Regions from separate parts of the Anaerostipes rhamnosivorans genome, predicted to be linked through region 1. Evidence: riboswitches for the same ligand, from Rfam matches in the RefSeq annotation. Region 1 holds a riboswitch; the other holds the start of a gene.
The links. A riboswitch is a leader RNA that binds a small molecule or an ion and turns the genes downstream of it on or off. The one in region 1 is predicted to bind ZMP and ZTP.
Positions count from the first base shown of each region.

Region 1 (7,912 bases):
AATACAGGCAGACTTACATTCCTTCGTGGAAAGTTCTTCTTACGACCTCTTCCTGCTGCTCTCTGGAAAGCTTGTTAAAGTTAACCGCATATCCAGAAACACGGATGGTCAGTGTCGGGTATTTGTCCGGGTTCTCCATGGCATCGATCAATGTCTCACGGTTAAATACATTGACATTCAGGTGATGGGCTCCCTGTACAAAGTATCCGTCCAGGATGTTTGCAAGGTTTTCTTCTCTCTGGTCCTGATCTTTTCCCAAAGCTTCCGGTACGATGGAGAAGGTGTTGGATACACCGTCCTGGCACACGTCGCGATAAGGGATCTTGGCAACAGAGTTTAAGGAAGCCAGGGCACCGCTGTTGTCGCGTCCGTGCATTGGGTTTGCCCCAGGAGCGAGAGGCTCCCCTAATTTTCTTCCGTCTGGTGTAGACCCTGTCTTCTTACCGTACATAACATTGGATGTGATGGTAAGTGCGGACAATGTATGGATCGCATTTCTATAGATTGGGTGTTTCTTTAATTCCTCAGAGAATAAAGTCACAGTATTTACAGCCAGATCATCTGCCCGGTCATCATCGTTTCCGTATTTTGGGAATTCTCCTTCGGTCTCAAAGTCCACAGCCACGCCGTTTTCATTTCGTACTGGCTTCACAGTAGCATATTTGATCGCTGATAAAGAATCCGCTGCGATGGAAAGCCCCGCAACGCCGTATGCAGCGATACGTTCCAGGTTTGTATCGTGCAGTGCAAACTGGCTTGCCTCGTAAGCGTATTTATCGTGCATGTAATGAATGATGTTGACAGTATCTACATACAATTCTGCCACATAGGCCAGAACCTTTTTATAGTTTGTCCAAACCTTGTCATAATCCAGTACGTCATCAGTGATCGGTTCAATTCCAGGGATAACTTCAATGCCTTTCTTCTCGTCGATACCGCCGTTGATAGCGTATAACAGAGATTTGGCAAGGTTGCAGCGAGCACCAAACAGCTGGGTCTGTTTTCCGACCTTCATTGCAGATACACAGCAGGCGATAGCGTAATCGTCTCCGTAGATCGGGCGCATAACGTCGTCGTTTTCGTACTGAATGGAATCTGTATCAATGGAAACCTTGGAGCAGAACTTCTTGAAGTTTGCTGGAAGCTTCTCAGACCAGAGTACGGTCAGGTTTGGCTCCGGTGCGGTTCCCAGGTTGTACAGAGTGTGGAGGTAACGGAAAGAAGTCTTAGTTACCAATGGTTTGCTGTTAATGCCGATGCCGCCGATAGACTCTGTGATCCAGGTAGGATCACCGCCGAACAGCTCATCATATTCCGGCGTTCTTAAATGTCTCACAAGACGCAGCTTGATAATAAACTGGTCAATCAGTTCCTGTGCTTCTTTTTCGGTCAGAACTCCGCTTTCAAGGTCACGCTGGATGTAAATATCAAGGAAGGTAGAGGTACGTCCGAGGGATGTGGCAGCTCCGTTGTTTTCCTTTACACCGGCGAGATAAGCCATGTACAAGGCCTGTACTGCTTCTTTCGCGTTAGATGCAGGCTTGGAGATGTCAACTCCGTAGGACGCAGCCATTTCTTTGATATCCCCTAAAGCGCGGATCTGTTCGGATACTTCTTCTCTTGCGCGGATACGTTCTTCACTCATCGGTCCGTCCAGGGCATCCAGGTCACGTTTCTTTTCTTCCACAAGATAATCAATTCCGTAAAGAGCGACACGGCGGTAGTCGCCGATGACACGTCCGCGTCCGTATGCATCCGGAAGACCAGTTAAAAGTCCTGCAGTCCTTGCAAGTCTTGTGCGCTGCGGATATGCATCAAACACACCTTCATTATGTGTTTTGCGGTATTCATTGAAGTGGCGGTCAATTTCTGGATTCAGCTTATATCCATACTGTTCCAGGGAAGAATGGGCCATCCTTTTTCCGCCGTATAAGTTGACGATACGTTTCAGGGGCGCATCTGTCTGGAGACCGACAATGACTTCATTTTCTTTGTCGATGTATCCAGGGGCAAAGTTTGTAATGCCGGAAATAATGTCAGTTTCCACATCTAAAACGCCGCCTTTTTTTGTCTCCTCTGAGAGCAGTTCTTCGCATTTGTTCCACACTTTTTGAGTTCTATCGGTAACACCTGCCAGGAAGGTGTCATCACCTTCGTACAATGTATAGTTTTTCTGGATAAAATCCCTTACGTTCGTTTCCTTAGTCCATTTTCCTTCTTTAAAGCCGTTCCATTGGTTTAACATTGTTTTCCTCCATATTGATTAAAATAGGTTTCCTGAAAGTGTCTGGTTTGTTCCTTGTCCATTGCCGGAACATTTGAGAGAGGATAAGAAAGATTCATCACCTCATATTTATTGATGCCGAGCAAATGATAGGGAAGCAGTTCTACCTTTTCCACGTTGGGTATTCGGTCTATGTATGCTTTTAATTCCCTCATGTGTTCTTCGCTGTCCGTAAGCCCCGGAACCACTACATGCCGGATCCAGATCTTTGTGCCGTTTCGTTTTAATGCCTCTAAAAATTCATCAAAACGGTCCATAGGCCTTCCGGTCATAGACTCGTATGCCGGTTTTGTTATTTCTTTGAGATCCAGAAGTACAAGATCTGTGTAAGAAAGAATCTCGTCGTAATTTCCCTGTCCAACGCCGGCGGTGTCAATGCATGTATGAATTTCTTCCTGTTTGCAGAGTTTTAATGTTTCCAGTAAAAACTCCGGCTGCATCAGCGGCTCTCCACCCGAAAAGGTTACTCCGCCGTTCTGCTTAAAGTACGGTTTGAAGCGGGAGATCTTTTTGACCAGCGCTTCCGGGGTCAGTTCTTCACCACCTGTAAATTCCCAGGTGTCTGGGTTGTGACAGAACTTACACCGGAGGGCACAGCCCTGAAAAAAGATCACGGTGCGGATGCCGGGGCCATCGACTAATCCCATGGATTCCATGGAATGGATGTGTCCAACAATCATAGGAACCTCCTGTAAAAATGTTGATTGGCTGCCTGGTGTGCATACTGCCTGCAGGGCTTTTTTATTTCATAGGGAGGTTCGCAGAACTTTCCTAATGGAATAAAAAAAGCCGCACGTCCAGGCAAAGTGCCCAGACGGTCGGCTAAAAATTCGTTGTCATACTTCCTGTGGTAAACTCCACTTGTCCGTCAGTCATATGACTTATGACTTTAAAATACTATACCTGACACCAGGATGTCAACCCCGGATTTGAAATTTGGTGTGTTAAATTTTTAGCCAGCTCCATCGTAACGCGGCATTTCCTACTTGTCCACTGGGTATCTGATAAAAGTTTTCATGTTTAAAATTTAGAAAATCCGGGCATGTTCATAGTATGAAGAAAAAATCAAAGATCTGGATGCTGTTCCTGGCCGCTGCCGTGATCCTCGGCGCTGTATGGTCAAAAGGAAAAGATGACAGAGTGAATGAAAATATAAAGCAGAAAGTTGTGCGATTCCATATCCGCGCAAACAGCGACAGCAAAAAAGACCAGGCTGAAAAGCTGCTGGTCCGGGATCAGGTCGTAAAGTATTTAAAGCCGTATATGGAACATGCAAAGACAAAGGAAGAAGCCGAGAAAGTATTGGCCAGCAAGAAACAGGAAATTGCAAAAGTGGCTAAGACTACATTAAAGAAAAACGGAAGGGAGCTCCCGGTGAAAGTGTATATGACCAGAGAAGAATTCCCCCAAAAAGATTACGGAAGCTATGTTTTTCCAAAAGGTACTTACGATGCGCTGAGAATCGATCTTGGAGATGCTGCAGGCCATAACTGGTGGTGCGTGATGTTTCCGGATCTCTGCATTACAAAGGAGAGTGAGGCAGCCAAAGACAAAAAGACCAGAAAAAAACTGGAGCAACAGGTGGGGGAAAAAGGAGTGAAGAAGCTGGAGAAGAAAAAAAAGAAGCTGCCATGGTTTTTGCAGTGGCTGGAGTGATAAGGTAATATTTACTAAATATTCTCACAAAAATTAACTAATCCAATAGTTGAAATTTCTTGTAAGAGTTGGTATAATAAAGTTACAAAAGTTTTAATTTTTTATAACAATACAAGATATTTCCAACATACGACTGACCTATGTGAACGGAAACTTTGACCAATGTTTTAACAATCTTACTGGATGTGGGCGGCGATACGGACCGCTGCCTGTCTCTTCAAAGGAAGAGGAAAAGAGAAGGAGATGGTATGGGTGAGGAAGAGTTCAAGGAGACACGAAGTTTGGGAAGTGAAGTATTTCTATAAGTCTTTGCTGCTGATAACCGCAGGGATCGTAATGCTGGTGGCTTTCCGGTTATTATTGAGATAACTGCCGAGGATACATATCAATTAAGAAGAGGGAATTTTACGGGTGTATTCCGTAAAATACCTTCTTTTTTTTCGTTTCATCCGGGAACCATAAATACAAATAGAGAAATGAAATGCAACTTTTTCGTTTTTTCAGGCGTCTAATTTATCAAGATAGATGTAAGGAGAGAGTACAGATGAGAAATAAATGGAACAAAGAAAAAACAAAGGAAATGAAAGACTTTTACAGATCCATCTTATTGATCTCACTGGGGATCACCATGCTCTTGATCTTTCAGGTCATGCTGATGTAGCGGATTTGCGAGATGTATTGTAAACCAAATAATCAAAAATAGTTTACAATAGAAAGGCGAAATGATACAATAAGCGGGTTACGAAATGAGTTTAACGAAAGGAAAGGGGAAATCGTTTTGAGAAAAACTATGGAAACCCGATGGATTGTGTTGTGCGGTATGTTTGCTGCCCTGACTGCGGCTGGAGCATTCATTCAGATCCCGGTGCCGTTTATGGACTATTTTACTCTTCAATTTTTATTTGTACTGCTTGCAGGGATGCTTCTCGGCCCAAGGTACGGGAGTATTTCTATGGGAATTTATGTCCTTGTGGGACTTGCCGGGGTTCCTGTTTTTGCGGCGGGAGGAGGCATACAGTATATGCTGCGGCCAAGCTTTGGATATCTCATTGGATTTATTGCCGGGGCCTGGATCACGGGAATTCTTTGCGGCAGGCAAAGGAGGGAGGGACTCAGAGCATATTTGCCTGCTGCTTTCGCAGGGATGGCTGTTACCTACTTGATCGGATTCAGTTATAAGTATATGATTTTGAATACATATTTAGGGCAGAAAACACCATTTGCTGCTGTGATACTGTCTGCATTTCCCCTGGATCTGCCGGGAGATGCATTGCTGTGTGTGGCCGCCTCTGCATTTGCAGAAAGGGTAAAAGCATACCTGGGCACAGACCTGTTAGGGGAGGGCCATAGAGTATGAAAAACGGTATTTTTGTGACGGCGACTGGCACAGATATAGGAAAGACATATATTTCTGCCTTGCTCGTAAAAACTCTGCGCAGGCAGGGGATCGACGCTGGGTACTTCAAACCGGCCTTAAGCGGAGCTGTCTGGTCAGAAGACAGGCTGGTGCCGGGGGACGCGGATTATGTGTGCAGGAAATCGGGGCTTTCTGGTCCGCCGGACCAGTATGTGGCATACGTCTATGAACCATCGGTCTCCCCACATCTGGCGGCTAAAATGAGCGGAAGGCCGATTGAGAAAGATGTGGTCTCACAGAGTTTTTTGGAGATTCAGAAGAGGTTTGACTATGTGGTGGCTGAAGGCTGTGGCGGAATTGTCTGTCCGCTGAGGGCAGATGATGATGAGATGATGATGCTCACCGATGTGGCAACTCTGACAGGGTTTCAGCTGTTGATCGTGGCGCCTTCCGGACTGGGTGCCATCCAGGCAGCCGTGACCACGGCAGAATATGCGGCGATGAAAGGTTTTGAGATCTGCGGAATCGTGATGAATCATTTTAAAAGAGGAGATCTGATCCATGAGGACAACCGGTATCAGATTGAGCGTTTGACAGGTATAAAAGTGACCGGTGTGGCTGATGACGCAGAGGAAATAGATGTCAGCTGCTTTTTGTGAAAACAAAAAATTCCCTCAAATCAAATGAGGGAATTTCATAAGTTATGCCTCAGAAGGCAAAGCCTCGGATTCCGGCTTTTTTGCCGAGATCATGAGCAGTTTTTTTAGTTTATGTACCCGGAACTTTGTGAGTCCGGCAGCTTTAAACATACCCAGGATCTCATGGGTAGATGGCCGTTTGACCTTACAGGACGGAAGTACCTTGTCCGCAATGTTCCCGGAAATCCTTATGAGCTCGGGGAAGGCCACGACACCGATATAGAGACGTCCTCCCGGGGTCAGCAGTCTGGCAGCTTTCTGGATGAATTCCGCCTGGTTGGGGAAATGGTGGAATGCACTGCACACGGTGATGATACGGAACGTGTTGTCTTCAAAATCCAGATCATCGCTGCTTGCCACCTGGAAATGCAGATCCGGGAAGTCGGCGCTGGCTCTGCGGATCATCTCCTCAGAAACATCCACTCCGTACCCCTCGGCATTTCTCCAGCGCGTCAGACCGGACAGCAGGGTTCCTGTGCCGCAGCCTACATCCAGTATCTTGTCGTTGTCCCGAACGCAGATCTTTTTGATCATTTCCTGCTCCAGGGAAACAGACATCTTGCCGCTGATGGTCTTCTCATATTTTTCAGCTTTTTTATTGTAAATCTTTGCAGAACGTTCTTTTACATCTTTCATAAGCACGCTCCTCTCTTTCCTTGGTTATTTCTCTTATTTTTCTATTGTCCTTCACAATGATTATATCAGATAAAGGAAAACATCCGCAACAAATAAACCCATAATGTGAGACTGACGGACGATAATACGGTTGCGGCTACCACAATGCTGGAAGTCAGGGCATGGTCGTTGTCCATTGCTTTGGCCATGACATAGCAGCTCACCGTGGTCGGAGAGCCCAGCATAATCAGGATAGCGATCAGTCCTTCTCCACGGAATCCAAAATAGACGGCCGGGGGAAGGAAGATAAGTGGCAGGATAAAAAGCTTAATGGCAGCAGCGGTCATGGTAGGACCAAGCTTCCTTAAGGCCTTGGCTCCCTCAAAACCGGCCCCCACGCAGAGCAATGCCACAGGCGTAGCCGTCACGGCCAGTTCATTGAGGCATTTGTCGATCACGGGAGGGAAATCCACAGCCAGGTAAGAAAACGGAAGACCGGCCAGGATCCCCAAGATGATCGGATTTCGAATGATATTTTTAAAAGCGGACCTAAAACTGCCGGAGCCGGAGCCGGGTCCACGCACGGTCAGCACAATGACAGAGAAAATATTATACAGAGGGACGCTGGCTACGATCATCAGCGGTCCCATCGTGGAGTGTCCATAAATATTTTCAATAAATGCGATACCAAGGATCGCTGCGCTGCCTCGGAAAGAGGCCTGTACAAAGGCCCCGATCATAGTCTTGTCCTTTATCAACAATTCTGCAAGGATCCAGATACCTAAAAACATCAGAGTGGTTACGATCATGCAGAACAGAAAGTATTTTAAGTTGAATGCCTGTTTTAAAGGAGCGCTGGAAATATCGCGGAACAAAAGTGCGGGAAGCGCTGCATTGAATACAAACTTGTTGGCTGTGTTTACAAAGTTTTCGTTAAACCATCCCTTCTCTTTCAGGAGCCATCCGAGGAAGATCATAAAAAAGACGGGGACAGTAGAATTTAAGCTGAAAATAAAATCGTTCATAGGTTTCCTCCGGGAGAGATTATAGCAAATAAAAAAGAACAATTCAAACATTGTATTTTTCCTTGCTTATTCAAATATGAGGTGATATAGTACCCTTGGATGGTATTCCGTAGAGAAATCATACCAGTGAACAAATTTTTAAAGGACATCACCTCATAAAGGCAGGTGATATTTCCGTATGAAAGCAGGATTTATCGGAGCAGGCAAAGCAGGCTGTTCCTTAGGCAGGTATTTCGTACATTTTGGTATCCCGGTAGTGGGGTACTTAAGCCGCAGC
Region 1 is NZ_CP040058.1:3,309,101-3,317,012, reverse strand. Features, by position in the region: gene pflB (formate C-acetyltransferase) at 14-2,245, opposite strand; gene pflA (pyruvate formate-lyase-activating protein) at 2,239-2,964, opposite strand; ZMP/ZTP riboswitch at 3,086-3,170, opposite strand; gene spoIIR (stage II sporulation protein R) at 3,338-3,940, shown strand; gene AR1Y2_RS16395 (biotin transporter BioY) at 4,731-5,297, shown strand; gene bioD (dethiobiotin synthase) at 5,294-5,956, shown strand; gene AR1Y2_RS16385 (class I SAM-dependent methyltransferase) at 5,999-6,631, opposite strand; gene AR1Y2_RS16380 (AEC family transporter) at 6,697-7,635, opposite strand; gene AR1Y2_RS16375 (Rossmann-like and DUF2520 domain-containing protein) at 7,814-7,912, shown strand, end outside.

Region 2 (7,912 bases), 680 kb from region 1:
CCATTTCACCGTCCAATGCAGGAAATAAAAATGTGACATGGAGCAGCTCGAATAAGAAAGTTGCAGTGGTTTCTTCTAGCGGAAAGGTTACTGCCAAAGGAGTTGGAAAAGCAACCATTACAGCGAAGTCATCTAACGGAAAGAAGGCAGCGTGCAAAGTCACTGTCCGGCCTAAGACCAATAAAATTAAAAAGCTCAAGAAATTCGGAAAGAAAAGCATCAAGATTACATGGTCAAAAGTGAGCGGGACGACAAAATACCAAATCTATATGTCTAAAAAGAAATCTTCTGGTTTTAAACGGATTAAGACTGCTTCCTCAAAATCCGCCAGCTATACAAAAAAGAGCCTGAAAAGAGGCAGGCGTTATTATTTCAAAGTCCGTTCATACAAAACGGTAGGGAAAACAAAGTATTACAGCAGTTTTAGTTCTGTCAAATCATTAAAACGTTAAAATAAGGAAGAATACAATGCAATAGAGAAAGAAGATCCTATAGGGGATCTTTTTTCTGTTTCATGAATGAATTCATGTGAGATATAATAGATATAGCCATTCCATTATCCATATGGTATAATAATCCTACAAATGTAAGATTATTGAAAGGAGAAGACATGGCAAATCTTAAGATAAAGGTATGTAATAGGTTTTTTGCCGTTTTCATGGCAGTGGGGATGGGGCTGGCGCCTGCCGCTCAGACAGTGTATGGCAGCCAGCAGAATGTACAGCAGGAAAAGAAAGAAAGCGGGAAAGAAGACAGCTGGCGTTATAAGGATGGAAAGCCCATTTACTCAACTGAGGGGCAGATGGCTAGCAGATCTGCCAGGGGTTACAGCAATGCCTGGAATAAAGTCAACGGGATGTTTGTAAATGATCTTGGCAGCCCGATTCCAGGTGCATGGGCAAAAGGAATTGATGTCAGCCACCATCAGAAAAAGATTGACTGGGAGAAAGTGAAGGCATCCGGTATTGACTTTGTTATTCTCCGGTGTGGCTATGGGATGAATCAACCAGAGCAAGATGATGATCAATGGCTTCGAAACGTATCGGAATGTGAACGGCTGAATATACCATATGGAGTTTATCTCTATTCCTATGCAGACACAGTAGAAAAAGCAAAAAGCGAAGCTGACCATGTGATCCGATTGATACAGGACAGGAAACTTTCCTATCCTATTTATTACGATCTGGAAGAAAACGATATATATAAACTTTCAAACTCCAAAGTGGCACAGATAGCAGGCGCTTTTGCAGACAGATTAAAGGCAAACGGCTATACGAATGTCGGAATCTATGCTAATAAAGAATGGTTTGAGAAGAAACTGACAGATAAGTTATTCCAAAAGTACCCCAGATGGATTGCACAGTACAATAGTGTCTGTAGTTATTCTGGAAGTTACATTATGTGGCAGAGCACCGACAAAGGAAATGTTCCGGGAATCAACGGATATGTAGATCTGAATTTTTTGATCAAAAGCATTCCGGCAAAGAGCTTTAAACTGAGTAAGAAGTCGCTGTCGCTGAAAAGGGGTTCCTCTTATACGCTGAAAAGTTACACAGAGCCAAAAAACGCATTTCCAACCGTCAGGTGGTCCAGCTCCAATTCATCGGTGGCGTCCATCAGTTCTGCAGGTAAAGTGACAGCAAAAAAAGTCGGCACAGCAGTGATTACGGGAACAAGTGGAAGTGGCAAAAAAGTATCCTGTAAAATCACAGTGATTCCAAAATCCAATAAGATCAAAAAACTAAAAAAGAGCGGGTCAAAGGGGATCAAAATAACATGGTCAAAGGTCTCTGGTGTGACAAAGTACCAGATTTATATGTCCAAGAAAAAATCATCTGGGTATAAGCGGATCGCGACAGTGTCAGTGAAAAAATCATCTTATACAAAAGGTAAATTAACAAAGAAAAAGCGGTATTATTTTAAGGTCAGATCCTATCAGACAGTCAGGAAAAAGAAAATATATAGTCAGTTTTCTTCTGTAAAGTCTCTGAAACGCTGATCTAAAGATATTCCTCTTGAAAAAATAGCGCCTATAGTGTAGATTGGCTTTACAGTCAATAAACATCAGGAGGATAAAATTATGATAATTGCATTGATTGCACATGATAAGAAAAAAGATGAGATGGTGGAATTTGCAAAAAAGAATAAAGAGACTTTAGCAAAGTATAACTTAGTTGCAACTGGTACTACCGGAAAAAGAGTGGAGGAAGCCACCGGCCTTCCTGTAAAGCGATATCTGTCAGGACCTTATGGCGGTGACCAGCAGTTAGGCGGCAGGATTGCAGAAGGAAAGATTGGACTGGTTGTGTTCTTCCGGGACCCATTGACAGCGCAGCCTCATGAGCCGGATGTTTCAGCGCTGCTTCGTGTCTGTGATGTACACAACGTACCGGCAGTTACAAATACTGCTGCCGCAGAACTGATGATACAGATGTTTTAGTTTTAGATGAAGATTATCCGCGGATTACAGGCTTTACGGTTTCTGAAAATTAACTTGAAAAATGGCGGATCATAGTGTATATTTATTTTGAAAGCTGTGCGACTGGCGGATAGTGGAGAAACCACGGGGAGCACGGTAGTAGACATGTCGGCCGCCTGGGCAACTTTTATTTAGTATGCCCAGGCGGCTGTTTTATTCTATAGGATAGTTTTCCCTATGGAATAAAACAGCCCTGCGGGCGTTATGAACACAAATGCGTGAGGAATCATTTGACTACGTCAAATCGCATTTGGTACGCAAAGTAAACAAGCCAAAAGGAGGATGTAAGACAATGAAGATGTTGTCATTGGAAGACGAGTTAAAAGGGAATTCATATCCTGGCAGAGGGATTGTGATTGGAAAATCACCCAACGGAACTTATGCAGTAACTGCATACTTTATCATGGGAAGAAGTGAGAACAGCAGAAACCGTGTGTTTATTGAGGACGGAAAAGGAATCCGAACCCAGGCATTTGATCCATCCAAGTTGAGCGACCCAAGTCTTATCATCTATGCCCCGGTGAAGGTGCTTGGGAATAAGACGATTGTGACTAACGGAGATCAGACAGATACGATCTATGAGCTTATGGATAAACAGCAGACGTTTGAACAGGCACTTCGCACAAGAGAGTTTGAGCCGGATGCTCCGAATTATACTCCGCGTATTTCAGGTATCATGCACGTGGAAAATGGAACTTACAATTATGCCATGTCCATTTTAAAAAGCAATAACGGCAATCCGAATGCATGCAACCGCTATACATTTGCTTACGAAAATCCAGTAAACGGGGAAGGCCATTTCATCCATACCTATATGCAGGATGGGGATCCGCTCCCAAGCTTTGAAGGAGAACCGAAGTTAGTTGGTGTGGAGGATGACATCGAGACATTTACAGGCCGTATTTGGGACAGCCTGAATGAGGATAATAAAGTGTCACTGTTTGTAAGGTATATCAATATCGAAACAGGAGAATATGAAACAAGGATCGTGAACAAGAATCAATAGGAGGAAACCATGAAGGAATTAGAATTAAAATACGGATGCAATCCAAACCAGAAACCGTCAAGGATCTACATGGAAGATGGAGAACTGCCGATCAAAGTGTTAAGTGGAAAGCCAGGATACATTAATTTCCTTGATGCATTAAATGGCTGGCAGCTGGTGAAGGAACTGAAGAAAGCAACCGGACTTCCGGCAGCGGCTTCCTTTAAACATGTCTCACCGGCAGGTGCGGCAGTAGGACTTCCCATGTCAGATGTAGAAAAGAAAATCTATTGGGTGGATGATATGGATATGGAATTTACCCCTCCCGCCAATGCTTACGCCAGGGCAAGAGGAGCAGACAGGATGTCTTCTTTCGGAGATTTTATTTCACTTTCTGATGTGTGTGACGCAGCCACAGCAAAGATTATCAAAAGAGAAGTTTCCGACGGAGTGATCGCTCCAGGATATGAGCCGGAAGCGCTTGAGATCTTAAACGAAAAGAAAAAAGGGAACTACAATGTGATCGAGATTGATCCGGATTATGTGCCTGCTCCGATCGAACGCAAAGAAGTGTTTGGCATCACTTTTGAACAGGGAAGGAATGAGCTGAACATCGACAAAGATTTCTTTAACGATATTGTCACAGAAAATAAGGAAATTCCTGACTCCGCAAAAATCGACCTGGCCATTGCCATGATCACATTGAAGTATACACAGTCTAACTCTGTCTGCTATGCAAAGGATGGACAGGCCATCGGTATCGGTGCCGGACAGCAGTCCAGGATCCATTGTACACGCCTGGCAGGACAGAAGGCGGATAACTGGTATCTGCGCCAGGCACCGAAAGTTATGGGACTGCAGTTCGTTGACGGTATCCGCAGAGCGGACCGTGACAATGCCATTGATTTGTATATCGGAGATGATTATATGGATGTTCTGGCTGACGGAGAGTGGGAAAACATCTTTAAAGTGAAGCCAGAAGTATTTACGAGAGAAGAAAAACGAGAATGGCTTTCGCAGCTGACAGGAGTCGCTCTTGGATCTGATGCGTTTTTCCCATTTGGGGATAACATTGAGAGGGCTCACAAGAGTGGTGTCTCTTATGTGGCTGAGCCGGGCGGTTCTATCCGTGATGACCATGTTATTGAAACATGCAACAAATACAATATGGCTATGTGTTTTACAGGAATCCGTTTATTCCATCACTAAATCATAAAGGGAGAGAAATCATTATGATTTCTCTCCCTTGCCTATGAATGGGACTGGCAGTAAATGCGGATCGCGTCTGAAACAAACTGGGCAGTGCCCTGTCCTCCAGCGCGGTCAATGGACTCCTTCATCCTGTCATCACCGGTGTACATAGTACCGAGAGAGGCGAGGATATCGTCGGTACAAGTATAATACTGGTCTGTGATCGACTGCTTTAAGGCTTCAACTTGCTTTTTTACAGTTTCAGATGCCGGATCTTCGGCTTTCAGACGGCCGAATTCCACAAAGTTTGCCATAAACTTTGTATTCATGAACTTTAGGTCCTCCTCTGTATAGTCCTGGGTCTTTTGTTCGTATTCCTGGAAAGCTTCTGTTTGGCCCCAACTCTTTTTTGCCTCGGCTTTATAGTTTTCCAGTGTCTGTTTGTCAAATGCCTGATAATTCAATGGCTCCACTCCTAACTTCTGTATTCCAAGAGCAAAATCAATCAGATGTTCCAGACGATCCTTTTTCAGCATTAATAGTTCAATCTGCTGGTCCAGCGCTTTTTGCCGGTCAAAGTCCGGACGGTCTAAAATCTGTCTGATGTCTTTTAGAGAGAACTCAAGCTCACGGAACAGTAAAATATGCTGAAGACGTTCTAACGCCTGAGCTCCATACAGACGGTAGCCAGCCTCTGAGATTCGGTCAGGACATAAGAGTCCGATCTCGTCATAATAGTGGAGGGTGCGCACACTGACACCGGTTAATCTGCTTACTTCTCTTACTGTTTTCATCTTGGTCTCCTCCTGGTAAGATAAGAATAGCCCATAACGCCACGTGAGAGTCAAGAGTTTTTCTCCATTATCTCCAGTCGGCTCTGGAAAGGCCTCCTTCCGACAATGGGGAAAAACTTATACCCACAGGGCACACCGCATTTTATACCCTTCGGGTGGGCGTGCTCCGCACGATAAAGTATCCCTTGGATCACTGAAACTCGGTCATGTGTTTTCGGTACCAGAGCGGCATCATGGTTCTCTGGCAGCGGGGATTTTTTCTTGCCTCCACTCCGATGGTTTCAAAGAAAGCCTTCCAAAGGTCCGTATAGATATCGGAGCGCTCGGACTCTTTTAAGCGGCTCAGTTCATTCTCTGACAGTATTGTCATGTAATAGTCCTGGTCAGATGGATGGATTACAGCGGTTTTTCTGTTGTCATCGATGATCATCCAGTTCTCGGAGGGCATGCGGTCCGTAAATTGGGGAGCCAGGATGGTGAGGACATCGCATTTGGGCTCGATATGAGCGATAAGGACCTTGTCCACTTCTGAAAACCGGAGGAATTCCCGGAATAGATGAGCTTCATTGGACACCTTCCGGTCAAGCTCAAACAGATTCATCACGGCCGGCTCCTGAAGCATATGGACCACAGAGGGGCCGTAGTGAAAGCCATAGATTAGGAAACGGTAGATTATATCCAGCTTTTCTTCCTCAAATGACATGGCGGCCCGGTATACCATATGATAGGCGTGAAAAGAAATCTTTTTTTGGATGGATCGGATGACACTTGCGGTTTTGTCAGCATCATGTTCTACATGACGGTAATCACAGAACAGTTCCAGATTCCCTATAGGTTCTGTTTTGAGACGGACGTTATTATGGCCTAAGCGGGCGGCCCAGGCAGTATAGATACAGGACATCATATCCTCAAATGTGTTGTTGCAGGTAAAGATGGTCATAAATTCTTCTCCATTATCTCCAGCCGGCTCTGGAAAGGCCTCCTTCCAACAATGGAGAAAAACTTTCGCAGAGTGAAACCTTATGTTGGAACGGGTGTTTCCCGGGCAGATATCATAACTGTTCTTAGCATTATATCTGTCCGCTCAGTGATTTGCAGGAGTCCTCGGCTGAAGGGGATGTTGTAAAATTCTTATCGTCAAAGAGGGACAGCTGTTCGTAGGTCTGGGGATGGTCAATCTCCCAGGACTTCTTGGAGTCTTCACCGATCAGCTGCCGGGTGATGAAATTCTCTTCTATGGGGATGTTATACATCATTTTTCCATTGCAGGTGATAAAGTATTTTGCGCGTTTCAGGACGACGCCGATCTTTTTAAGGTTCTCAAATGTGAGAGAGCGCTGCCTCCGGCTCTTCACAATGCGGTAGGCGGACTTGGTGCCGATGCCGGGAACCCTCAGCAGATCTGCGTAGCTGGCCCGGTTGATCTCTACGGGGAAAAGTTCCAGATGACGCAGAGCCCAGTCGCACTTGGGGTCCAGCATAATATTAAAATTGGGCCGGTCGGTGCTCAGGAGTTCTTCTGCGTGGAAACCGTAGAATCTCAAAAGCCAATCCGCCTGATACAGCCGATGTTCTCTGAGCAGCGGCGGTGCAGTATCCAGAGCGGGAAGGCGGGAGTCTTCGTTGAGGGGGACATAAGCTGAGAAGAAAACACGTTTCAGGTCAAACTTCTGGTACATCTGCTGGGTGACGGTCAGAAGCTGCAGATCGTTCTCTGCGGTGGCGCCTACGATCATCTGGGTACTTTGTCCGGCGGGAACAAACGGTGCCGGCTTTCCCTTAGCAGGCGGACGGAAGGAGTCAGAAGCCAGCAGCTTGTGTTCTTCAATACGGCTGGCCGGGACATCATCAAAGATCGTGTGCTTTAAGTTCCGGTTACCACCGAAACGCTCCATCTGCGCATCCTTCCCGATGGACAGCCGGTGGTCTACAATGCCGGAGCGGATCTGTTCCATGGGCCTTAGGATCGTCTTCTGTGTCTTGTGGGGGGCCAGATCCTTAAGTCCTTCCGGCGTGGGCAGCTCCAGATTGATGCTGACCCGGTCTGCCAGATATCCGATGCTTGAAAGAAGTTCCTCGGGAGCGCCGGGGATGGCTTTCACATGGATGTAGCCGTTGAAACGGTACTGGTTCCTCAGCATGGAAAGGGTCCGGCACATAAGCTCCATCGTATAGGCGGGGCTTTTTACTACACCGGAGCTTAAGAACAGTCCCTCGATATAATTCCGTCGGTAGAACTCGATGACCAAATGGCAGACTTCCTCCGGAGTGAATGTGGTGCGGACCCGGTCATTGCCTGCACGGTTCAGGCAGTACTTGCAGTCATAGATGCACTCATTGCTCTGAAGTATTTTTAACAGGGAGACACAGCGGCCGTCAGAGGCAAAGCTGTGGCAGATGCCTGCGGCCACGCCGTTTCCCAGTTTTCCTTTTTCGCCCCGGCGGTCTACGCCGCTGGAGGTG
Region 2 is NZ_CP040058.1:2,629,806-2,637,717, reverse strand. Features, by position in the region: gene AR1Y2_RS13080 (GH25 family lysozyme) at 1-452, shown strand, start outside; gene AR1Y2_RS13075 (GH25 family lysozyme) at 611-1,999, shown strand; gene AR1Y2_RS13070 (methylglyoxal synthase) at 2,081-2,440, shown strand; ZMP/ZTP riboswitch at 2,529-2,608, shown strand; gene AR1Y2_RS13065 (IMP cyclohydrolase) at 2,772-3,485, shown strand; gene AR1Y2_RS13060 (phosphoribosylaminoimidazolecarboxamide formyltransferase) at 3,495-4,673, shown strand; gene AR1Y2_RS13055 (MerR family transcriptional regulator) at 4,715-5,449, opposite strand; gene AR1Y2_RS13050 (TIGR03915 family putative DNA repair protein) at 5,640-6,389, opposite strand; gene AR1Y2_RS13045 (putative DNA modification/repair radical SAM protein) at 6,520-7,912, opposite strand, start outside.
Region 2: linked by a shared signal. The riboswitch ahead of AR1Y2_RS13065 (IMP cyclohydrolase) and the one ahead of pflA (pyruvate formate-lyase-activating protein) in region 1 are both predicted to bind ZMP and ZTP.